DNA from 4 places in the Streptomyces sp. NPDC043427 genome. Region 2 is predicted to be linked to each of the others. Evidence: riboswitches for the same ligand, from Rfam matches in the RefSeq annotation. Region 2 holds a riboswitch; each other region holds the start of a gene.
What was found. Region 2 has a riboswitch for cobalamin ahead of nicT (Nickel transporter NicT). Riboswitches for the same ligand answer to the same signal wherever they lie in the genome.
Positions count from the first base shown of each region.

Region 1: another riboswitch for cobalamin. It lies ahead of AC067M_RS04540 (ribonucleoside-diphosphate reductase subunit alpha); the one in region 2 lies ahead of nicT (Nickel transporter NicT).
Region 3: another riboswitch for cobalamin. It lies ahead of AC067M_RS40890 (CbtB domain-containing protein); the one in region 2 lies ahead of nicT (Nickel transporter NicT).
Region 4: another riboswitch for cobalamin. It lies ahead of AC067M_RS31315 (cobalamin biosynthesis protein); the one in region 2 lies ahead of nicT (Nickel transporter NicT).

Region 1 is NZ_JBWKCC010000002.1:142,583-148,294, reverse strand. It holds gene AC067M_RS04545 (ribonucleotide-diphosphate reductase subunit beta) at 1-736, opposite strand, end outside; gene AC067M_RS04540 (ribonucleoside-diphosphate reductase subunit alpha) at 736-3,105, opposite strand; cobalamin riboswitch at 3,227-3,355, opposite strand; gene AC067M_RS04535 (GNAT family N-acetyltransferase) at 3,408-3,914, opposite strand; gene AC067M_RS04530 (NACHT domain-containing protein) at 4,061-5,712, shown strand, end outside.
Region 2 is NZ_JBWKCC010000017.1:56,284-61,995, forward strand. It holds gene AC067M_RS25490 (nucleoside hydrolase) at 1-79, shown strand, start outside; gene nicT (Nickel transporter NicT) at 346-1,437, opposite strand; cobalamin riboswitch at 1,465-1,653, opposite strand; gene AC067M_RS25500 (LAETG motif-containing sortase-dependent surface protein) at 1,746-2,705, opposite strand; gene AC067M_RS25505 (glycoside hydrolase family 13 protein) at 3,036-4,697, shown strand; gene AC067M_RS25510 (DUF4142 domain-containing protein) at 4,789-5,508, opposite strand; gene AC067M_RS25515 (O-methyltransferase) at 5,699-5,712, shown strand, end outside.
Region 3 is NZ_JBWKCC010000040.1:10,758-16,469, forward strand. It holds gene AC067M_RS40880 (four-helix bundle copper-binding protein) at 1-349, shown strand, start outside; gene AC067M_RS40885 (histidine phosphatase family protein) at 821-1,387, opposite strand; cobalamin riboswitch at 1,500-1,648, shown strand; gene AC067M_RS40890 (CbtB domain-containing protein) at 1,686-1,907, shown strand; gene AC067M_RS40895 (CbtA family protein) at 1,933-2,697, shown strand; gene AC067M_RS40900 (acyl-CoA dehydrogenase family protein) at 2,843-4,021, shown strand; gene AC067M_RS40905 (TniQ family protein) at 4,341-5,712, opposite strand, start outside.
Region 4 is NZ_JBWKCC010000024.1:84,177-89,888, reverse strand. It holds gene AC067M_RS31330 (lysozyme) at 1-194, shown strand, start outside; gene AC067M_RS31325 (inorganic phosphate transporter) at 338-1,573, shown strand; gene AC067M_RS31320 (hypothetical protein) at 1,616-1,837, shown strand; cobalamin riboswitch at 1,985-2,124, shown strand; gene AC067M_RS31315 (cobalamin biosynthesis protein) at 2,226-3,278, shown strand; gene AC067M_RS31310 (cobyric acid synthase) at 3,275-4,810, shown strand; gene cobN (cobaltochelatase subunit CobN) at 4,807-5,712, shown strand, end outside.

The DNA.
Region 1 (5,712 bases), on a different contig from region 2:
TGTCGGTGACCTGCTGCCGCAGCTCGTCGTCGAACAGCTCCGGCTCCTCCTTGCGGACGGTGTCCACGACGTCGAACGCGAAGCTCATGTGCATCGTCTCGTCACGGAACACCCAGTTGGTGCCGGTGGCCAGACCGTGCAGCAGACCCCGGCTGCGGAACCAGTAGACGTACGCGAAGGCGCCGTAGAAGAACAGGCCCTCGATGCACGCGGCGAAGCAGATCAGGTTGAGCAGGAAGCGGCGGCGGTCGGCCTGGGTCTCCAGCCGGTCCAGCTTCTCGACCTCGTTGATCCACTTGAAGCAGAACTCGGCCTTCTCGCGGATGGAGGGGATGTTCTCCACGGCGTCGAAGGCGGCCGTCCGGTCCTCCGGATCGGGGAGGTAGGTGTCCAGGAGCGTCAGATAGAACTGGACGTGGACGGCCTCCTCGAAGAGCTGCCTGCTCAGGTACAGGCGCGCCTCGGGGGAGTTGATGTGCTTGTACAGCGTCAGCACCAGGTTGTTCGCGACGATCGAGTCGCCCGTCGCGAAGAACGCCACCAGACGGCCGATGAGGTGCTGCTCGGCGGGGCTGAGCTTGGCGAGGTCGGCGACGTCCGAGTGGAGGTCGACCTCCTCCACGGTCCAGGTGTTCTTGATGGCGTCCCGGTAGCGCTCGTAGAAATCCGGGTAGCGCATGGGGCGCAGAGTCAGCTCGAAGCCCGGGTCGAGCAGGTTCTTGGCTTCGCTGGTCATTACTGGCAGGCCTCGCAGGACTCGGGGTTTTCCAGGGAGCAGGCGACGGCGTCGGGGTCGGCGACCTGCTGGACGGGGATGGTCTTCTCGGGCTGGGCCTGGGCCTGGGCCGCGCGGGCGATCCGGGTCGCCGGGCGCGAGCGCAGGTAGTACGTCGTCTTCAGACCCGACTTCCAGGCGTACGCGTACATCGAGGAGAGCTTGCCGATGGTCGGCGTCTCCAGAAAGAGGTTCAGGGACTGGGCCTGGTCCAGGAACGGGGTGCGGGCGGCGGCCATGTCGATCAGGGCGCGCTGCGGGATCTCCCACGCCGTGCGGTACAGGGCTCGTACGTCCTCGGGGATCCAGGCGAAGTCCTGCACCGAGCCGTTGGCCTCGCGCAGCGCCTCACGGGTGCGGGCGTCCCACACGCCCAGCTCCTTGAGGTCCTTCACCAGGTACGAGTTGACCTGGAGGAACTCCCCGGACAGAGTCTCGCGCTTGAACAGGTTGGACACCTGCGGCTCGATGCACTCGTACACGCCCGCGATGGAGGCGATGGTCGCGGTCGGGGCGATGGCGAGGAGCAGGGTGTTGCGCAGGCCGCCGATCGCCATCTCGTCGCGGAGCGCCTCCCAGCGCTCCGGCCAGGTCAGCTTCACGTCGTAGTGGTCGGGATGCAGCCAGCCCATGGCGGTGCGGGTCTTCTCGAAGGCCGGTGCCGGGCCGTGGCCCAGGGCGAGGTCGACGGACGTCTCGTACGCGGCGAGCATGATGCGTTCGGCGAGTCGGGTCGACAGCTCACGGGCCTCGGCGGAGTCGAAGGGCAGGCGCAGCTTGAAGAAGACGTCCTGCAAGCCCATCGCGCCCAGGCCCACCGGCCGCCACTTCGCGTTCGACCGGCGGGCCTGCTCGGTCGGGTAGAAGTTGATGTCGACGACGCGGTCGAGGAAGGTGACGGCCGTGCGGACGGTGGCGTCCAGCCGCTCCCAGTCGATGTCGCCGTTGTCCACGAAAGCCCCGAGGTTGATGGACCCCAGGTTGCAGACTGCGGTCTCCCCGTCGTTCGTGACCTCCAGGATCTCTGTGCAGAGGTTGGAGGAGTGGATGACATGGCCCGGGAGCGCCGTCTGGTTGGCCGTCCGGTTGGCCGCGTCCTTGAAGGTCATCCAGCCGTTGCCGGTCTGCGCGAGGGTGCGCATCATGCGGCCGTACAGCTCGCGGGCGGGGAGGGTCTTCTTGGCGAGCCCGTTCGCCTCCGCCTTGCGGTAGGCGGCGTCGAACTCCTCGCCCCACAGGTCGACCAGCTCGGGCACGTCGGCGGGGGAGAAGAGGGACCACTGGCCGTCGGCGTTCACCCGGCGCATGAACTCGTCCGGCACCCAGTGCGCCAGGTTCAGGTTGTGCGTACGGCGGGCGTCCTCACCGGTGTTGTCGCGCAGCTCCAGGAACTCCTCGATGTCGGAGTGCCAGGTCTCCAGGTAGACCGCGGCCGCGCCCTTGCGCCGGCCGCCCTGGTTCACGGCGGCGACGGAGGCGTCCAGGGTCTTGAGGAACGGGACGATGCCGTTGGAGTGCCCGTTGGTGCCACGGATCAGCGAACCGCGGCTGCGGATCCGGGAGTACGAGAGACCGATGCCGCCGGCGTGCTTCGACAGGCGGGCCACCTGGTGGTAGCGGTCGTAGATGGAGTCCAGCTCGTCCTTCGGGGAGTCGAGCAGATAGCAGGACGACATCTGCGGGTGCCGGGTGCCCGAGTTGAACAACGTGGGGGAGGAGGGCAGATAGTCGAGGCGGCTCATGAGCCCGTAGAGCGCGGCGACTTCGTCGACGGACCGGGGACTGTCGTCCTTGGCGAGGCCCGCGGCCACCCGGAGCATGAAGTGCTGCGGGGTCTCCACGACCTTGCGGGTGAGGGGGTGCCGCAGGAGGTAGCGGCTGTGCAGGGTGCGCAGGCCGAAGTAGCCGAAGCGGTCGTCGGCGCCGGTGTCGACGAGGGCGTCGAGCCGGTCGGCGTGCACGCGCACGAACTCCGCGGTGCGGTCGGCGATGAGGCCTTCCCGGTGCCCCACGGCCACGGACCCGGTGAAGGACGTGACGCCCTGGGAGGCGGCCTCGGCACGGATGGAGATGGTGAGCAGGCGCGCGGCCAGCCGGGAGTAGACGGGGTCCTCGGAGATGAGGCCGGCGGCCGCCTCCGTGGCCAGCTGGCGCAGCTCCGCCTCGTCGGCCCGCGCCGACCGGCCCCGCAAAGCGGCGGCGGCGACCCGGCCGGGGTCGGCGTCGGGCAGGTCGGCGGTCAGCTCGGTCAGGGTCCGCAGCAGTGCGGCACCGGGACCGTCGTTCTCCAGCTCGGTCGCTGAAGCCGGTTCGGCTGGCGCGATGGTCACGTGGGGCTCTCCCTCGCTCGGCACGGGGCCTGGCGGAGGGCAGGGGGCAGCACGAGCGCACGCGGCGTCGCGTCCACCGACCCACTCCACGAGGCCCGGACGTCGGGCACCCGGACCGGACGGGCCGGGCGCGCTGTCGGCAGGTCCTCGGACTGACGCTCATACGCGGGCATACGCGCATGAGTACACCGTTGCGGGACAGTTCCGGATTCGCACCGGATTCCCCTGCGGCGACAGCGAGCATGAGCATACATCTTGTGCCGGGCTGCGGTGTCACCCCCAGATGTTGTGTTGCCGTGGTTTCACAGCGTCAACTCATAGGTGAGGAGAGTGATGTCGTCGAGGTGCGGAATCGGGTTCCAGTCACGCTCCGGGGTGCGGGTGAAGCCGAGGCGTTCGTAGATGCGGTGGGCGGTGTGCATGGTGGCCTGGGTGGAGAGGACCATGCCGGTGCAGCCCTCGACGGCGCGCGCCCGCTCGACGCAGGCCCGTACGAGAGCTTCGCCGACACCACGCCCACGCGCGGTGTGCGCGACCGCGAGCATCCGTATCTCGGCCTCGCCGGGCCGGGCGATGTCGGCCATGGGGCCGCCGTCCGGCACGAAGGTGACTCCGCCGAGCACCCGCCCCTGCTCCACCGCGACCAGCACCTCGGCGGCCGCGGCCCGCTTGGCCACGTCCCTCAACTCGCCCAGGTACGCGTCGCTCTCCCCGAAGTCGAGAAGGCCGTCCTGGAGGTAGGCCTGTGCGGTGATCTCGCCGACGGTGTCGTACTCGCGGGGTTCCACCTGCCGGATGATGATGTCCATGGGGCCGAGTCTGCCGGACGCGTTCGACAGCGAACCCCCGATGTCCGCACCGGTTGCGGGGCGGCCCGAGAGTGCTTCCATGGAAGTAGGCGCCGGCGCCCGCGGAGCCCTCCGCCCCGAGAACGCTCTCGGAGGGAGCACGCACGATGACGAATGTCGTCCGTCGCCCGCCCGGCAAGGAGCGGCCGCGCAACGCGCCCATGGCCACGCTGGGTCTGAGGCGGGCGGGGAACCGGGTCCGGAGCGTCCTCGTCGGCCGCTGGCACACCCTGACGATCCGTCTGGAGGCCCGGCGCGGCACCACCCGGCCCAAGAAGTGGCGGACCGGGTTCTCCTACGGCAACGCGACCAGGATTGTCTGGTTGATCGCCGTGCTCGCGGTCCTTGCCTGGTGCGGAGAGGGCCTGTACATCCTGATCACGGGCGAGTCGACCGGCTTCGAGGACCTGCGGAAGGACGATGGGTTCGACGCCTTCCTCCGCTTCGTCGGTCCCGTACTCACCGCATCCATCGCCGCCGCGCTCTTCCTGTTCTGCTGGTACGGCTGGACCAAGCGGCGTTACCTCGGGAAGGCACGCAGGAGACCCGGTCAACTGGTGCTCACCGCCGGCCAGGACACGGACGACATCGTGGGCCGCGACGAGGTCGCCGAGGTCATCGCCGAACGGCTGCGGGACCGCGACACCCGCCGGCCCTACCTGCTCGTCGGCGGCGTCGGCGTGGGGAAGACCGCCGTCCTCGTGCGGCTCACCGAACTGCTGGCCCAGCAGCACGCGGTGCCCGTGCCGATCCGGCTGAGGGACGCGGCCGGCGAGGCCGACCTGAACTTCGAGCGCATGGCCAAGCGGCGCTTCGCCGAGGAGACGCCCCAGGGGACCCTGGCACGCACCAAGATCGATCGGGTCTGGCAGCAACTGCTCGCCGACGACAAACCGGTCGTCATCGCCGACGGCCTGGAAGAGGCGCTCCTCGACGACGGTCTCCAGCAGAACCGGGACAACATCATCCGCCGTGCCATCGAGCGCGCTCACAAAGAGAAGCTGCCTCTGGTCATCGCCTCGCGGCCGCACAGCCCCCTGGAGAGCACCCCCGCCGCCATCGTGGAGCTGGAACCGTTGAGCGAGGAGGAGGCCCTGCACTTCGTCGAGGCACGCGCGTCGGGCAGCGACGAGCAGTACCTGGACAGGATCGTGGAATCGGCGGAGGTCACCGAATCACCCATCTACCTCCAGATCGTTCGGGAACTGCACCAGAACGGCCTCCTGAACCCGAAGGACCCGGAGCCTCTGGACGTCTCCGGCCGGGACCGCAGCATGCTGCGGCTGCAGTTGCTGGAGAGGTGGGAACGCAGGCTGTGCGAGGGCCGGCTGCGGGAGGACGTCGCGCTGAGCCGGCAGGAGCGCCTCGACACCGTCGAAGTGGTGTCCGCCCTGGCCTGCATCGGCCTGCTCCAGGACAACCTGGAGGTCGGCTTCGCCGAGTTGCTCGACACGGACGTGCACCCCGGCCCGGTGCGGCGGGCGACGGCCAGGGCAGAACACCTGTGGACCAGGGCGCGCGGCTTCGACCAGTACGGAAAGCGCGTGAACGTCTTCTCCGAGTGGCATCGGCAACGGATCTGGAACACGCTCTGTGCCAGGCTCGGCGACGAGGAGGGCAGGCGTCTGAGCGAGGCGAGCATGGACCAGTGCCACGCCGTCCTCGCCCGATTCGCGGCCCACGCGAACAAGCTCAGGCTGGTGGAAGGTCTTGAGCGCAAGGTCCGTTTCCCCCACAGCATCGTCCAGGCGTACTTCGG
Region 2 (5,712 bases):
GCCGCTGGTAGACGTGGCGTTGGGCGTGAACGTGGAGCGCTACGTCAGTCTGTGGCTGACGACGGTCGAGAAGCCGTAGCCGCCGTGTCGGGGGTGGCGGTCGGTTCGGCGCTCGTGTGCGCCTCGCCGGACTTCTCCCGCTGCTTCTTCAGTGCGAGTTCCCGGGCCGTCTTCTCCGAGTGCAGCCTCATCTCTGCCTCGGTCCGGAGATCGAACACGATTGCCTCCCTCGATCCACTTGGCTCCTGCGAACACCTCTTTGCCAAAAGATTACCTTGCGATGGCCGGTCGCGTCACGGTCAAGTCACATATGCACACAGGTAGTTCGCCCGGTGTTCACCGAAGTCACTGCGTGTCGGCGGGCCGTACCGCCCACCGCTGCTCCACCTTCGCGAGCTTCCAGTACGCGACCGCCGCCGCCCACACCACGACGAACAGCCCGACGATGATGTAGCCGACGTTGTCGAGGTCGAGGCCCGCGATCCAGCCGGTGACGTCGTCGCGCAGGTCGAGCTTCTCGTGGAGGACGCCGACGAGTTCGATCGTGCCGATGAAGAAGGCGACGGCGATGGACAGGCCGGTGATGGTGAGGTTGTAGAAGACCTTGCGGACGGGGTTGGAGAACGCCCACTGGTAGGCGAAGTTCATGAACGTGCCGTCGAGGGTGTCGAACAGGCTCATGCCGGCGGCGAAGAGGAGCGGCAGGCACAGGACCGCGTACCAGGGCAGGCCCGCCGCAGCGCCCGAACCGGCCATCACCATCAGCGTGACCTCGGTCGCGGTGTCGAAGCCGAGGCCGAAGAGGAAGCCGAGCGGGTACATCTGGCCGGGGCGCGAGATGGAGTTGGTGAGGCGGCCGAGGATCCGGTTCATGAAGCCCCGCGAGTCCAGGTGCTGTTCGAGCTCCCGCTCGTCGTACGCGCCCGCCCGCATCGCCCGGAACACCCTCAGGATGCCCACCAGGGCGACCAGGTTGAGGGCGGCGATGAGGTAGAGGAACGTGCCGGAGATGGTCGTACCCAGGAAGCCGAGGACCTGGTGGGTGCCCGAGTCCTCGTTCATGACCCGGCCGGCCAGTTGGGTGCCGCCCGCGATCAGCAGGGCGAGCAGGACCACGACACTGGAGTGGCCGAGCGCGAACCAGAAGCCCACCGACACCGGCCGCTTGCCGTCGGCCATCAGCTTGCGGGTGGTGTTGTCGATCGCGGCGATGTGGTCGGCGTCGAAGGCGTGCCGCATGCCGAGGGTGTAGGCGGTGATGCCGAGGCCGATGCCGAAGGCCTTGTCGCCGACCTCGTAGTGGCCGGGGACGACGAGCAGGAACAGGATCCCGAACGCGACGACGTGCAGGGCGGCGATGACCGCCATCAGCACCGCCGTCCGCACGGTGTCCTCACGCCGCCAGCGGAAGGAAGCAGGCGAAACAGGCTCGGTCATACGGTCAGCTCCAGCACCTCGTGGATCACTTCGTGAGATGCCGTGGCCGGTCTCCTGGCTTCCGGGTGTACGCGCCCGGCCCTGCCTTCCCGGCCGCCTCGCGACGACCAGTGGCTGTCCCTCACGGGACGCGGGACGGGAACTCCCCGATCACAGTGGCGAGGGCCGCGCCGGCTTCACACCGACTTCCCGAACACCACGGCCCGCCCACAGTAGGTGCTCACCGCAGCTCCCGCACAGCCGGGTGGGGCCGAGGCCCCGGGGGCAACGCCCCCAGGCCCCCGGCCCCCAAGATCCCGGCGTCGTCGCTACGAGCGAGCGGCCGCCTTGCGCCTGCGCGTCGACACGACGATCACCGCGCCACCCGCGAGCAGCACCGCCGCGCCGATGGCGATCGGGGTCGTGCTGCTGTTCGCGCCCGTCTCCGCGAGGTCGCCGCCGCCGCCGTGCGGCGTGGCAGCCGGGGGCGTGGTGGACTCGGAGTCGCTCGGCGGCTGGGTGGAGGTCGAGCCGGACGGGGTCGGGGTGCCGGCGGGAGGCTCGGTCTCGGCCGGCGGGGTCACGGGCTCGCTCGCCGGGGGCGTCGTGGGAGTGGCGGGCGTGGTGGGCGGGGTGGAGGCGGGCGGGGTGGTCGGGGGCTGCGACTCGATGGTCGTGCAGTCCTTGCTGCCGCCGTTCCAGGCCGCGATCAGCTTGTCCTTGATCACCGGACGGTCCGGACCCTTGGGCAGCTCACCGTGCTCGAAGCCGTCCTTCGCGTCGAGCTTGCCGTCGAACTTCTTGGCGCCCCGGTAGAGGTCGATCTGCGCGTAGCAGCCCGCGTCCGGCACCGCGATGTCGAGGGACTCGGTCTGGCCGGGCTTGACCGTCACCGTGTCGAAGTCGATGAAGATCTGCTCACCGGAGGTGCCGAAGTCCGCGCCGTGGGCGAGGAAGGACGACAGGGAGGCGGTGCAGGTGCTCGCGTCCCCGGCGGTGCGGACCTTGATGTGGACCTTGCCGTCCTCGGTCGGCTTGAGGTTCTGGTCGTCGACCTTGACCGAGTCGAAGAAGCCGACGCCGTCCAGGGAGAACTGGCAGCGGTCCGTGCCGGTCTCCGTGCCCGCGCCGGTGCCCGGCTGGTACGCCCCGCCGGACGCCCAGCCGTCCCCGCCGGGCTCGGAGGCCCAGGCACCGGAGGCAGCGGCGACGGAGGCAGCGCACAGGGCGAGCGACGCGGCGCCCGTCCCCAGCAGGCGGCGCATGGTGACACGTCTCGCTATGGACATGCAGATCCCATCTTGGCGTGCGAAACCCGGGTACGGCGGGAGGGCAGCACGACGCTGTCGGCCGTACCGGGGGTGTGCGGTCGAAGAAACACCGGGCCCATTGGTCACATGCGCCACAGCGTGTACTCATGGTGGATCTCGCGGCGGAACGCTGTCAACCTGCTGCGACGGCAAGTGAGTTCGGACGCCATCACAGTTCCGTCACACGGGGAATGATTCGTTCCGACGGTGGCGGAGGTTCACTTTTCCGGCGATGTGGACAGAATTTCCCTTTATCGTGCATAGACCGCTCGTCCGCATCATCCGCCGAGAACCCGAAGAGGAGCCAGCGTGATCGTCCGTACCACGCCCGACCTCTCGTCCAAGGATCCGAACTGGTGGCGGCAGGCCGTCATCTACCAGGTGTATCCGCGCAGCTTCTCCGACGCCGACGGTGACGGGCTCGGCGACGTCCGGGGTGTCACCCAGCGCCTGTCCCACCTCGCGGCGCTCGGCGTGGACGCGCTGTGGCTCAGCCCCTTCTACCCCTCCGAGCTCGCCGACGGCGGCTACGACGTCGCCGACTACCGGGACGTCGACCCGCGCCTGGGCAGCCTGGACGACTTCGACGACATGGTCGCCGAGGCCCACCGCCTGGGCCTGAAGGTGATCGTCGACCTGGTCCCGAACCACACCTCGCACCAGCACGTCTGGTTCCAGGAGGCCCTGGCGGCCGGCCCGGGCTCCGCCGCCCGCGACCGGTACGTCTTCCGTGACGGCCGGGGCGAGCACGGAGAGCTCCCGCCCTCCGACTGGCAGTCCGTCTTCGGCGGCAGCGCCTGGCAGCGGGTGCCGGACGGGCAGTGGTACCTGCACCTGTTCGCGCCCCAGCAGCCCGACCTGAACTGGGGGCACGAGGAGGTCCGCGCCGACTTCCGCACGACCTTGCGCTTCTGGGCCGACCGCGGGGTCGACGGCTTCCGGGTCGACGTCGCCCACGCCCTCGCCAAGGACCTGGCCGAGCCGCTGCGCGACCTGGGCGGGCCCGAGCTGAGCCGGGAGGAGGCGCTGCCGGACTTCCCGCCCGGTACCCACCCCTTCTACGACCGCGACGACGTCCACGAGATCTACCGCGACTGGCGCACGATCCTCGACTCCTACTCCCCGCCCCGCATGGCCGTCGCCGAGGCCTGGGTGCGCGGCCCGCGCCGCGCGCTGTACGCGCGCCCGGACGAACTGGGCCAGGCGTTCAATTTCGAGTACCTCCAGGCGGGCTGGGACGCGTGTGAACTGCGCCAGGTGATCACCGGATCGCTTCAGGACGCGCGGCTGGCCGGCGCCTCCGCGACCTGGGTGCTGTCCAACCACGACGTCGTACGCCACGCCTCCCGGCTGATGCTGCCGCCGGGCACGGACGAGAACGCCTGGCTGCTGTCCGGCGGCCACGCGCCCGCCGTGGACGAGTCCCGGGGCCTGCGCCGGGCCCGGGCGGCCGCCCTGCTGATGCTGGCGCTGCCCGGCTCGTCGTACGTCTACCAGGGCGAGGAGCTCGGGCTGCCCGAGGTCGCCGACCTGCCCGTGGAGGTCCTCCAGGACCCGATCTGGGAGCAGACGGGCCGGGTCCGCAAGGGCCGCGACGGCTGCCGGGTGCCGCTGCCGTGGACGAAGAGCGGTCCGTCGTACGGCTTCGGCGCGGGCGGCGCCTGGCTGCCCCAGCCGCCGGGCTTCGCGTCGTACGCCGTCGAGGCCCAGGACGGGACGGAGGGCTCGACTCTGGAGCTCTACCGCACGGCCCTGAAGCTGCGCCGCAAGCTGCTCGAGGGTGAGTCCCTGACCTGGCTGGAGGACACCCCGCCCGGCGTCCTCGCCTTCACCCGCACCGACGGCTGGCGCTGCGTGACCAACCTGTCGGACACCCCGGTACCCCTCCCGCCCGGCGAGGTTCTCCTGACCAGCGCCCCTCTGTCACCGGAAGGCCGGCTGGGCCCCGACACGACCGCGTGGCTGGCCTGAGCGACGCGCAGCTCAGGGAGGAACGGGCGCACCCCGGCCGACGGGCCGGGCGCCGGAATCCTCGGGGGCGCTTCCACGGCCGCAGCCCGTCTCACCCCGCCGGCGGGCTGGGTGAGGCTGCCGCCGGGCCCTGCGTGCTGTTCGCCGGTGGCGTCAGGACCACCTCGGGCTCGCCGGGGGCCGGGGGCGGTGGGGTGAGGTCGGAGGAGGGGAGCTTGGGCGGGGTGGTCTCCTGGAAGAGGACCTGGTCGAAGTTGACCAGGCCCGTCTTCTCCATGACCGTGATGTGGTCCAGGACAGTGGTGTTCGCCTGGTCGGCGAGCTGGCGCACCAGGGTGTTGCGGGTGGTGGAGCGGATCTTCGAGACCGTGTTGAAGATGCTGCCGTGCGTCACGCGCAGGATGTTGGCGAAGTCGGAGTCGAACTGCTTGCCGCTGTCGCTGCTCAGCGTCGTGATGAACCCCTGCTGCTGCGGGCTCGGCTGGTCGGGGATCGTGATGTTCAGCTGGGGCGCGATCCGGCGGCACGTCGCGTCCAGGGCCGCGTGGCCGGCGATCAGGTGCTGCCCGGCCGTGACGACCGCCTTGGTCGTCCCCTTCTGCACGGCCATCTGACCCACCGGGTACTCCCACAGCCCCGCCGCCCGCACCTTCACCACGAAGTCCCGGTCGGCCTCCGTCAGCGGCCCGGCCGAGGTCTGGGCGATGATCCGGTCGGGGGTGCTGGACACGTTGTTCATGCCGAGCATGGCCGGATAGGCGAGCGCGATGGCCGTCAGGCCCAGGGCGCCCCCCACGAGAAGGGTTCCCATCGCGTTCCGCGAGAAGAGCACCGTGCCTCCTGCCCGGTCGAGGGTCCCGCCGTCGCGCGGCGGGTCTGGTCGCAGGGGAGTACGGCTCGACCGGTCAACGGAGCCTCTCGCATTGGTCAAGGCTTCCCAACCGCGCCCACCAACAAGTAAGTTCCCATACGGAACTCACTGAGCTACGGAAGGGAACGCCGTGCCCCAGCAGAC
Region 3 (5,712 bases), on a different contig from region 2:
GCTCTTCCGGTTCCTGGAGGACCGTTTCGCATGTGCGCAGGCGTGTACCGAGTGCGCCCGCGCGTGTGCGCTGCGCGCGAGCCTCGTGGATCCGGACGGGACCGAACAGCAGGAACTCGTACGACGCAAGGGCATCATGTGCGCGGAGGTGTGTGACGCCACCTGCCGTGTGCTGTCCGAGCAGAACCATCTGGACGAGGCGGGCATCCGCGTCCAGCTGGAGTGGTGCCGGACCGTCTGCCTGGAGTCCGCACATGTCTTCGACGGACAACCGGGTGCCGAGGAGAGCGCGGAGGCGTGCCGCGCCTGTGCGAAGGCCTGCACGGAGTTCATCGCCACCCTGGTCTGACCGCTTCACCGCGACGCCCGGCACCCGGACCGCCGGGGCGCCACGGCAACTGTCGGCGAGGCGCCTTGCCACCAGCCGACATCCGTGGCTGCTGCTGCCAGGCCACCGGTACGCCCGGGCGCCCACCGTCCGCGCACTTCGGCGCGGGCCGTTGGCCTTCGCGAGGCCGCGCGACCGCTTTGGCCGCGGCCGGCCGGCAGACCCCGACGTGTCGACAGGCCCGGGCCGGTGTTCCGTGGCCGCTGCGAGGCTGGGCGGGTCAGTGGGCCTCCGCCGAGCCGGTGCCCGACCGTCCCGGCGCCCCGACCGTCCGGCACGGCAGCCGCCACCGGGACACCCGCGCGCCGCAGGGCCGCTTTGAGCCTGATCGCCTGCTTGCGATCGGCCGCTGGGGGTGGGCCCCGAAGCGTCGACAGGCCCGCGAAACCGTGATCCGCGGTGCCCTCCGCGCTGAGCGGCTCATCGCCGTGCTCAGCCGAGCGGGTGCCCGACCGTGACGTTCCAGCGGCCCGATCTGCCGCTGAGCTCGACGGCTGTCAGGGGTGGGACGTCTGTGCGCCACAGGGCCTGGTCCGGTGCGCCGAGGGTGCGGACGATCGCGGCGCGGGACACCTCCGGCTCGACGACGGCGACGGTCCGGCCCGATCTGTCGGCGGCCGTTTCCAGCCAGGCGGCCACTCGGTCGCACAGGGCTCGCACCGACTCCCCGCCGTGCGGGGCGGAGCCGGGATCCGCCAGCCACTCGGCAAGAGCCGCGGGTTCGGTCGCGCTCACCTCCGCCAGCGTCGCCCCGCGCCAGCGGCCCGCGTCCAGTCCCGCGAGTTCCGGCACGGCCACGGCGTCGAGTCCCAGTGCCTCGGCCGTCTCGCGGCACCGCACGGTGGGGGAGGACCAAGCCGCCTCCCAGGCAGGCAGGGTGCCCGCGACGGCCCGGGCCCGGCGCAGGCCTGCCGGGTCGAGGGGGCAGCCGTCGTCGAAGCGGGCCTCCCGCAGCGCCACGCTGATCGCCGGTGAGATCAACATCACTCGGCTTGTCATGCCCACTCCGCCACGCTCGTCACTCCCGCCCTCAACGCCCCTACCAGTACAGTGACTTGACGGGTGACCAGGCCCGTCCGGGCGCACGCGGCTGAGCACGCGCCCTTGGCCGATTCCCTGCGTCGCGGTACGGTCACGTCGAAATCGACGACGGTACGTGGAAGCCGGTGGGATTCCGGCACGGTCGCGCCACTGTATGCCGGGCACGCACTTCGGTGCGGGCCGGGTGAGTCAGACCCGCGTCCGTCGTCATGTGCACCACCGATACGGGACGCGAGTTCCCCAGGGAGGTCCTGCCATGGCGCAGTCCGCCGTCCAGCCGAGCGCTGCCCCCACTGCCGTACCCGAGAAGCTGCCGATCGGCGCGATCGTCCCCTGGGCGGTCTTCTTCGGCATCCTGATGTTGGTCCTGCTCTACTTCGTCGGCGCCGAACAGGGTGCCACCTCCGTGATGTCCGGCGAGGACGTCCACGAGTGGGTGCACGACGCGCGCCACCTGCTCGGTTTCCCCTGCCACTGACAGCCGGGGAAGGACGTACCCGCCCATGAACTCCACCACCGTCCGCACCCTCCTGGTGCGGGGCATGCTCGCGGGACTCGCCGCGGGCCTGCTCGCCCTCGTCGTCGCCTACTTCCTGGGCGAGTCGCGGGTCGACGCCGCCATCGCCTTCGAGGAGGCGCACGCCCACCACCACGCGGGAGGCGCCGAACCCGTCAGCCGTACGATGCAGTCCACCGCGGGCCTGTCCACCGGTGTCCTCGTCTACGGCGTCGCGTTCGGCGGCATCGCCGCCCTCGCGTACTGCTTCGCCCTCGGCCGGATCGGCCGCTTCGGGCCGCGCGCGAGGGCGCTGCTCCTGGCGACGGCCGGTCTGGTCGCCGTGTACGTCGTGCCGTTCCTGAAGTACCCCGCCAACCCGCCCGCCGTCGGCGACCCCGACACGATCGGACAACGCACGACCCTCTATTTCCTGATGGTGGTGCTGAGCGTCCTGCTCGCCGTCGCCACCGTCATCCTGGGCCGGCGCCTCGCGCCACGCCTGGGCAACTGGAACGCGACCCTCGTCGCGGGCGCGTTCTTCGTCCTGGCCGTCGGGCTGGCGTACGCCTTCCTGCCGTCCTTCAACGAGGTCCCCGAGCACTTCCCGGCCACCCTGCTGTGGCAGTTCCGCCTGGCGGCACTCGCCGTGCAGGCCACCCTGTGGACCACCTTCGGGCTGGTCTTCGGGCTGCTCGCGGAACGCGTGCTCGCGCCACGGACCGCGGCGCAGGAGGTCGCCGCCGCACGGCCGACTCCCGTGGCCTCGTGACCGGTTCCCGGTAGGAGAGGCCCTCGGCACGCGTGCCGAGGGCCTCTTCACATCCCCATTTCGCGTCTCCCCGCCATTCCCAATTATTGGAACACGTTCTACCGTGTGGGCCGTCAGGACCGGCCCAGGGGAGCCAGGAGGCGCCGTGCATCTCGACCACACGCCCGAGCAGCAGCGGCTGCGCAGCGAACTGCGTGTCTACTTCGCCGAGTTGGTGCCCGACAACGCCTCCACCCGGCACGCCGACCCGGTCGCCCAGAAACGCTTCTACCGCGAGACGATCCGACGGCTCGGCACGGACGGCTGGCTCGGCGTCGGCTGGCCCACGGAGTACGGCGGGCGCGGCCTGACCGCGATGGAACAGTTCATCTTCTTCGACGAGGCCGCCCAGGCGGGTGTCCCGCTGCCCCTGATGGCGCTCAACACCGTCGGCCCCACGATCATGCGGTACGGCACGGAGGAGCAGAAGGCGTACTTCCTGCCGAGGATCCTCTCCGGCGAGATCGACTTCGCCATCGGCTACAGCGAGCCCGGCGCGGGCACCGACCTGGCGTCCCTCAAGACCCGCGCGGTGCGCGACGGCGACCAGTACGTCGTCAACGGCCAGAAGATCTGGACCACCAACGGCGACACTGCCGACTGGGTGTGGCTCGCCGTCCGCACCGACCCCGAGGCCCCGCCCCACAAGGGCATCACCATGCTCCTCGTCCCGACCACCGACCCCGGCTACTCCTGCACCCTCATCAACACCCTCGCCGGTCACGACACCACGGCCAGCTACTACGAGGACATCCGCGTCCCCGTCTCCCGCCGCGTCGGCGCCGAGAACCAGGGCTGGCGACTGATCACCAATCAGCTCAACCACGAGCGTGTCACCCTCGCCGCCCACGGCACCATGGCCATCCGCGCCCTGCACGACGTGCAGCGCTGGGCCATGGAGACCAAGCTCGCCGACGGCCGCCGTGTTGTCGACCTGCCCTGGGTGCGCCGCCTCCTCGCCCGCACCCACTCCCGGCTCGACGCCCTCAAGCTCCTCAACTGGCAGATGGTGACCGCGGTCCAGAACGGCACCCTCACCCCGCAGGACGCCTCCGCCGTCAAGGTCTACGGCTCCGAGGCACGCCGGGACGCCTACGCGGCACTCCTGGAGATCGTCGCCGCCCCGGGCGCGCTGCGGGAAGGCTCGGCGGGCGCGGTGCTCCGCGGCGAACTGGAGCGCGGCTACCGCTCGGCGGTGATCTTCACCTTCGGCGGCGGCAACAACGAGATCCAGCGCGAGATCATCTCGTGGATCGGTCTGGGGATGCCGAGGGTACGGCGTTAGTTTGATGTGACGAGGCTTTTTAGTTGGCACAAAAGCGGGACAGTTGGCACCGTAGCGAGGTGCGGACCGGAGGGTAGCGGACCTGGCTTGCAGACTGCCTGAGGCGGCTGACCTGATGCTTCCTCAGGGCTGGTGAGGTTCGGGCGTGCTGCGCGTTCGTGTCATCTACTAGATGATCGTGCGTACTGAGACACGGAGGCGCAGATTCTGGTCGCAGGGAGTCCCGAGTCGTGTCTAATCTCAGGCGTCCGCGCCAGCGGAACTGCTCGCTGCTTCGTCCCCCAGGAGGGTGAAGCCTGACGTGATCCTCACGCTAAGGTCAGCCCCGGATCAGGATGTCGTCAATGTGGACCTGGAGGCTGGCCCCACGGTCGCAGGCGCTCGCCAGATGCGCCGCGTAGACGTCGAGACGTCTACGGAGATGGAGCCGGGCACCGCGCAAGTCGTCTCCCTGGAGAACGGAGAGTTCCCTGGTGAGTAAGGTGACGTCACCGCCGTTGCGCTCGGATTCACGGATGACGGGGCTGTGGACAGGTTCGCCCTGAGTAGCTCCGCTCCATGCGAGGGCGGCCCCAATCTCAGGGTCGCCCTGCTCATGAAGTCTGCGGAGGCGAGGGATGCCGGCAGTCAGAAGGTGCCACTCTTCACTCGCCATGCGCCACTCGGCCAGGCGCTGGCGGCGGTTCGCGTAGTTGATCCTGTTTTGGGTGACGTCGAGGTGATCTGCGATTTGGTCGACTCGTCGGTCGAACTCAGACCACAGGTTAATAGGATCGAAGCGCTTGGCGAGGCTGAATATGAGCTTGGCGGCCATCTTCGGAGTCAGGTCGAGGACCTCGGCGCATCGGGGCCAGGAGGCGCCGGTGATGAGTCTCACGAGCCGGATAGAGGCGGCGCGGCGCAGCGCGCGCACCCTGGGGCGTTGGTCTTCTGGCATGTGATCGAGGAAGCCATCGAAGTAGGTGTCGAACCAAGGTTTCGGTAGGTAGGCCGGGACCTCCTCGACCGAAAACCGGTGCTTGCGGGCCGGTGTTCGCGGGCTGCGGTGCCCGTGAGTGCCGTAGCTCTTGGTGGCCAGGGCCTGGGCGAAACGAGGGGAGATGTTGAGCGACCGGGCGATCTGGCCGTAGAACATCGGGGCATGGGACCGGACGGTTTGGACCAACGGCCGGACCTGTTCGCGGAGGGATGTCTGGTCGTGCCCGCCGAGCAGAGTGTCGGCCGCCAGCAGCAGCGCTGCTCGTTGCGTGGTGCCCGCGGGGGCCGCACGGGTACCGGAGCGCCGCGAGGGTAGGCCCGTGACTTGGCTGGCCTGGATCAGTTCGGTGATCGGTGCCGCGTGCTCGTCGAGACGTGCCTGCAGGGAGCGAGAGGGGATGAGATCGGCAGCGGTCGGCCAGCTGAGAGTGATCAAGTGTGCGGCAAGGAGCAGGTCTTCGAAGTACGAGTTGCCGTCTGGCTCTTGTTGGTCTCCGAAGAGGCGCCGGTCGATGCGGTGTTGGAGGGCGAGCAGCCGGTCGAGGTCGGAGGCCATCAGGCCAGGCGGTGAGCCTGAGACATGGCCGAGGCGGTCCAGCCGGGTGCCGCAGCGGCGATTTCCTCGGGCCTCGGGTTCCGCGTCCTCGGTGCGATTGCGGCATTGCAATGCGTGCAGTCGCGTGCCGGGGCTGGTGACTAGGTTGAAGCGTCCC
Region 4 (5,712 bases), on a different contig from region 2:
GCCGCAGCCGCGCCTTCGCCGCCGATCACGCCCTGTGGATCGCCCGTTACGATGCGGCCGACGCCGGGGCGCTGCCCGCCGGCTGGTCGTTCTGGACGTTCTGGCAGTACGACAACCGCGGCAGCCTGCCGGGTGACCAGAACGTCTTCAACGGCTCCGGCAGCGGCCTGCGGGAGCTCGCCCGGGGCTCATGAGCGGAGGGCGTGCGGGCCGCCGTTTCGGAACGGAGCCGCGGCCTTCCGTTTGCGACACTTCGACGCCTGCCTCAGTTCATCTTCCGTTCACTCAGGTTACTTACGGTCGTTCAGCCAATGACCTCGAACGATTGCCTGGGTAAATGGAAAGCTTCTCGCTGATCCTCGCGATTGTGGTAGTAACCGCACTCGCGTTCGATTTCACGAACGGTTTCCACGACACCGCCAACGCGATGGCCACAACCATCTCCACCGGTGCACTCAAGCCCAAGGTCGCGGTGGCCATGTCCGCCGTGCTCAACCTTGTCGGCGCCTTTCTCTCGGTGGAGGTCGCCAACACGATCTCCAAGGGTCTCGTCGACGAGACCGGCATCCGTCCCGAGGTCATCTTCGCCGCCCTGGTCGGCGCGATCCTCTGGAACCTGCTGACCTGGCTGGTGGGCCTGCCCTCCAGTTCCTCGCACGCCCTGATGGGCGGTCTGATCGGTGCCACGATCGCCTCGGCGGGCGTCGGCGCGGTCCACGGCGACGCGCTCGTCACCAAGGTCCTGATCCCGGCGATCGCGGCTCCGATCGTCGCGGGCGTCGCCGCGATGCTCGCCACCCGCCTGTCCTACACCCTCGGGAAGAAGGCCGACGGCAAGGCCGCCGAGAAGGGCTACCGCGCGGGCCAGATCGCCTCCGCCGGCCTGGTCTCCCTCGCGCACGGCACGAACGACGCCCAGAAGACGATGGGCATCATCACCCTCGCCCTGGTCGCCGGCGGCGCCGTCGCCCCCGACTCCGACCCGCCCCTGTGGGTCATCCTCTCCGCGGGCCTCGCCATCGCGCTCGGCACCTACCTCGGTGGCTGGCGCATCATCCGCACCATGGGCAAGGGCCTGACCGACCTCCAGCCGCAGCAGGGCTTCGCCGCCCAGACCAGCGCCGCGACGGTCATCCTGGCCTCCTCCCACCTGGGCTTCTCCCTCTCCACCACCCACTCGGTCTCCGGCTCGGTGATGGGCGCGGGCCTCGGCCGCAAGGGCGGCGTCGTCCGCTGGTCGACCGCCACCCGCATGTTCGTCGCCTGGGGCCTCACGCTCCCGGCCGCGGCCCTGGTCGGCGCGCTCGCGGAGTACGTGACCGGCTTCGGCGACTGGGGCACGGCCGTCGTCGCCGTCTTCCTCGTCGCCTCCAGCGCCGCGATCTGGAAGATCTCGCGCCGCGAGGTCGTCGACCACAGCAACGTCAACGACTCCGAGGAGCCGCCCGGCGTGGTGACCACCGCGATCGCCGTGGTGAGCCCGCCGCCCGCGGGCACGGTCGCCGAGGACCTGTCGGCGACGATCCCGGCCTCCGCGGCCGAGTCCGCCCCGCCGGCCACCACCACCGTCTGAGCCGCATCCGGTCCGTACGCCAGGTATGAAGGAAGAGACAGCATGAAGATCGACTGGGCGGCTCTCGGCTCCGTCTTCGGGGTCAGCCTCGTGGTCACCGTGGCCCTCGTGGCCCTGTTCACCCTCGGCATCACCGGCCTCTCCCGGCGCGAGCGGGCCGCGGCCCAGGGCGGCTCCGCCGCTCTCGCGGTCACCGGCGCGTACGTGTGCTTCGCGGCGTGCGCGGCGGCGGTGGCGTACGGGATCTCCCTGATCATCGCCTGATCGCCGCCTGACCGGCGGCACACGGGCACCACGTGGGGTGCGGGACGGATCGTCGTCCCGCACCCCACGTGCGCGTGTGACGCCCTCGACGGCCCGCGTGTGGGGTTCTCCACACTCTCCCGTCGCAGGTCAACAGCAAGTTGACGGCTCTTCCGGGGCCGTGGTGGACTGCCGGAGCCATGTACGGCGGCAGGAGAGGAAGCCGGTGAGAATCCGGCGCGGTCCCGCCACTGTCACCGGGGTAGGAAGCCCCGGGAGCCAGGAACTCTCACCGCCGGTCTCGTCGAACCAGGGCGCGGACACCCTGAGTGAGGACATATCGCCATGCGCGGCTGCCGATTGAGGGCCAGTACCAGCTTGTTGCCCGACCCCACGGACGGCTGAGCCGATGGGTGCCGATCGCGTCTTCGCGTACGGCGCCGCCGCCGGCCTCCTCGGTGACCTGCTCCTCGGCGATCCCCGCCGCGGACACCCGGTCGCCGCGTTCGGGCGGGCCGCGGGTGCCGTCGAGCGGGTGCTGTGGCGCGACCACCGGGGGTGGGGGGCGCTGCACACCGCGGTGTGCGCCGGTGGCGCCGTCGCCCTCGGCGCCATGGCCGCTCGTGCGGTACGCCCCTCCCCGGCTGCTTCCGTCGCGCTGACCGGTGCCGCCACCTGGGCCGTCGTCGGGGGGACTTCACTCGGCCGGGAAGCCCGGACCATCGGGCGGGCGCTCGAAGCGGGGGACGTCGACGCGGCGCGGGCACGACTGCCGCATCTGTGCGGGCGGGACCCACAGGCCCTCGACGCGGACGGGATCGCCAGGGCCGTCGTGGAGTCCGTCGCGGAGAACACGTCGGACGCGGTGGTGGGGGCGCTGGTGTGGGGCGGGATCGCGGGCGTGCCGGGGCTGCTGGGGTTCCGGGCGGTCAACACGCTGGATGCGATGGTCGGGCACAAGTCGGCCCGTTATCGGCGGTACGGGTGGGCTTCTGCGCGGCTCGACGACGTCGCCGGGTGGCCGGGGGCTCGGGTGACCGCGGTGCTGGCGGCTGTGGCGGGGCCCGATCCGCGGGGGGCCGTACGGGCCTGGCGTGCGGATGCGGCCAAGCACCCGAGTCCCAACGCCGGGCCTGTGGAGGCGTCGTTCGCGGGGGCGTTGGGGGTGCGGCTGGGCGGGACGTTGTCGTACGAGGGGCGTGTGGAGCATCGGCCTGTGCTGAATGGAGAGGGGCGTGCGGTGGAGGTGCGGGACATCGAGCGGGCTGTTCGGTTGTCGCGGCGGGTGAGTTGGCTGGCGCTCGGGGTGAGTGCGGCGGGGGCGTTGCTGCGGGGGCGGGTTACGAGGCGCCCGGCGCTGCAGACCGTGGCCACCCTCCCCCACTCTCGGCTTCACTCGAGCGGGGGCACCCCCATCGCCCTGCCGAACGACCGCCCACAGCCGGTAGGAGGTCTCTCGTGAACGGGCGCGGGTTGCTCGTCGCCGGCACCACCTCCGATGCCGGGAAGAGTGTCGTCACCGCCGGGATCTGTCGGTGGCTGGTGCGCCAGGGCGTCAAGGTCGCGCCGTTCAAGGCGCAGAACATGTCGCTCAACTCGTTCGTCACACGGGAAGGTGCGGAGATCGGGCGGGCGCAGGCCATGCAGGCCCAGGCCTGTCGGGTCGAGCCGACCGCGCTGATGAACCCGGTGCTGCTCAAGCCCGGCGGGGAGCAGAGCAGTCAGGTCGTGCTGCTCGGGAAGCCCGTGGGTGAGTTGAGTGCGCGTGGCTATCACGGTGGGCGGCAGCAGAAGCTGCTCGGGACGGTGCTGGACTGTCTCGCCGAGTTGCGGGGCACGTATGACGCGGTGATCTGTGAGGGGGCCGGGAGTCCCGCCGAGATCAATCTGCGGCGGACGGACATCGTGAACATGGGGATCGCCCGCAACGCGCGGCTCCCCGTGCTCGTCGTCGGCGACATCGACCGCGGCGGGGTCTTCGCCTCCTTCTTCGGGACCGTCGCCCTGCTGTCGCCCGAGGACCAGGAGTGTGTCGCCGGGTTCCTGGTCAACAAGTTCCGCGGTGACGTCTCCCTGCTCGAACCCGGGCTCGACATGCTGCACGGGCTCACCGGACGGCACACGTACGGGGTTCTCCCGTTCCGGCACGGGCTCGGCATCGACGAGGAGGACGGGCTGAGGGTGTCCCTGCGGGGCACGGTGCGGGAGTCGAACGTCGCCCCGCCCGTCGGCGAGGACGTGCTGCGGGTCGCCGTCTGCGCGATTCCCCTCATGTCCAACTTCACCGACGTGGACGCGCTGGCCGCCGAACCGGGTGTCGTGGTGCGGTTCGTGGACCGGCCGGAGGAACTGGCCGACGCGGACCTCGTCGTGATTCCGGGGACGCGGGGGACCGTACGGGCGCTGGAGTGGCTGCGGGAGCGGGGGCTCGCGGAGGCCATCGAGCGCAGGGCCGCCGAACAGCGGCCCGTCCTCGGCATCTGCGGTGGCTTCCAGATCCTCGGCGAGCACATCGAGGACGAGGTCGAGAGCCGGCTCGGGCACGTCGACGGGCTCGGCGTGCTGCCCGTGCGGGTGCGGTTCGCCCGCGAGAAGACCCTCACCCGGCCGGTGGGGGAAGCCCTCGGCGAGCGGGTCGAGGGGTACGAGATCCATCACGGGGTCGCCGACGTCCACGGAGGGGAAGCGTTCATCTCCGATGACCAAGGACACAGCCTCGACGGTTGCCGGGTCGGACAGACCTGGGGAACCCACTGGCACGGTTCGCTGGAGTCGGACGGTTTCCGGCGGGCCTTCCTGCGCGAGGTGGCGGCCGCCGCGGGCCGCCGTTTCGTGCCGGCCCCCGACACCTCGTTCGCCGCGCTGCGCGAGGAGCAGCTCGACCGGCTCGGCGACCTGATCGAACAGCACGCGGACACGGACGCGCTCCGGCGGCTCATCGAGTCGGGCGCGCCGCAAGGACTGCCTTTCATTCCACCGGGAGCGCCCGCATGAGCACAGTGTTGTTGTTGTCGACCGCCGACACGGACCTGCTGGCGGCGCGGGCCGCTTCCGGTGCGTCGTACCGGATCGGCAATCCGACCCGGGTGGACGCCGCGGAGGAACTCCCCGGCCTCATCGAGGGCTCGGACATCGCCGTCGTACGACTGCTCGGAGGCAAGCGGGCCTGGGAGGACGGGCTGGCGGTCCTGAAGGCGTCCGGCATCCCGACCGTGCTGCTCGGCGGAGAGACCGTGCCCGACGCGGAGTTGATGGCCGAGTCGTCGGTGCCCGCCGGTGTCGTGGCGGAGGCGCTGAGGTACCTCGTCGAGGGCGGGCCCGCCAACCTGACCGAGCTGGCCCGGTTCCTCTCCGACACCGTGCTGCTGACGGGTGAGGGGTTCGTCGAGCCGCAGAAGATGCCCGAGTACGGCGTCCACGGCGAGCGTGCTGTCGTGGACGGCCGTCCCACCGTGGGCGTGCTCTTCTACCGGGCGCACGAACTGAGCGGCAACACCGCCTTCGTGGACACGCTCTGCGACGCGATCGAGGCGCGGGGCGCCAACGCGCTTCCCGTGTACTGCGGTTCGCTGCGCGGTGCGGACGCCGGGCTGTACGAGATCCTCGGCCGGGCCGACGCCCTCGTCGCCACCGTCCTCGCCGCCGGCGGCACGCACGCCTCGCAGGCCTCGGCGGGCGGCGACGAGGAGTCCTGGGACATCGGGGCGCTCGCCGACCTGAACATCCCGGTGCTGCAAGGACTCTGCCTCACCTCCTCGCATGCCGCCTGGGACGAGTCCGACGCCGCCCTCTCCCCCATGGACGCGGCGATGCAGGTCGCGATCCCGGAGTTCGACGGGCGCCTCATCACCGTGCCGTTCTCCTTCAAGGAGCAGGGCCCCGACGACGTCCCGGTC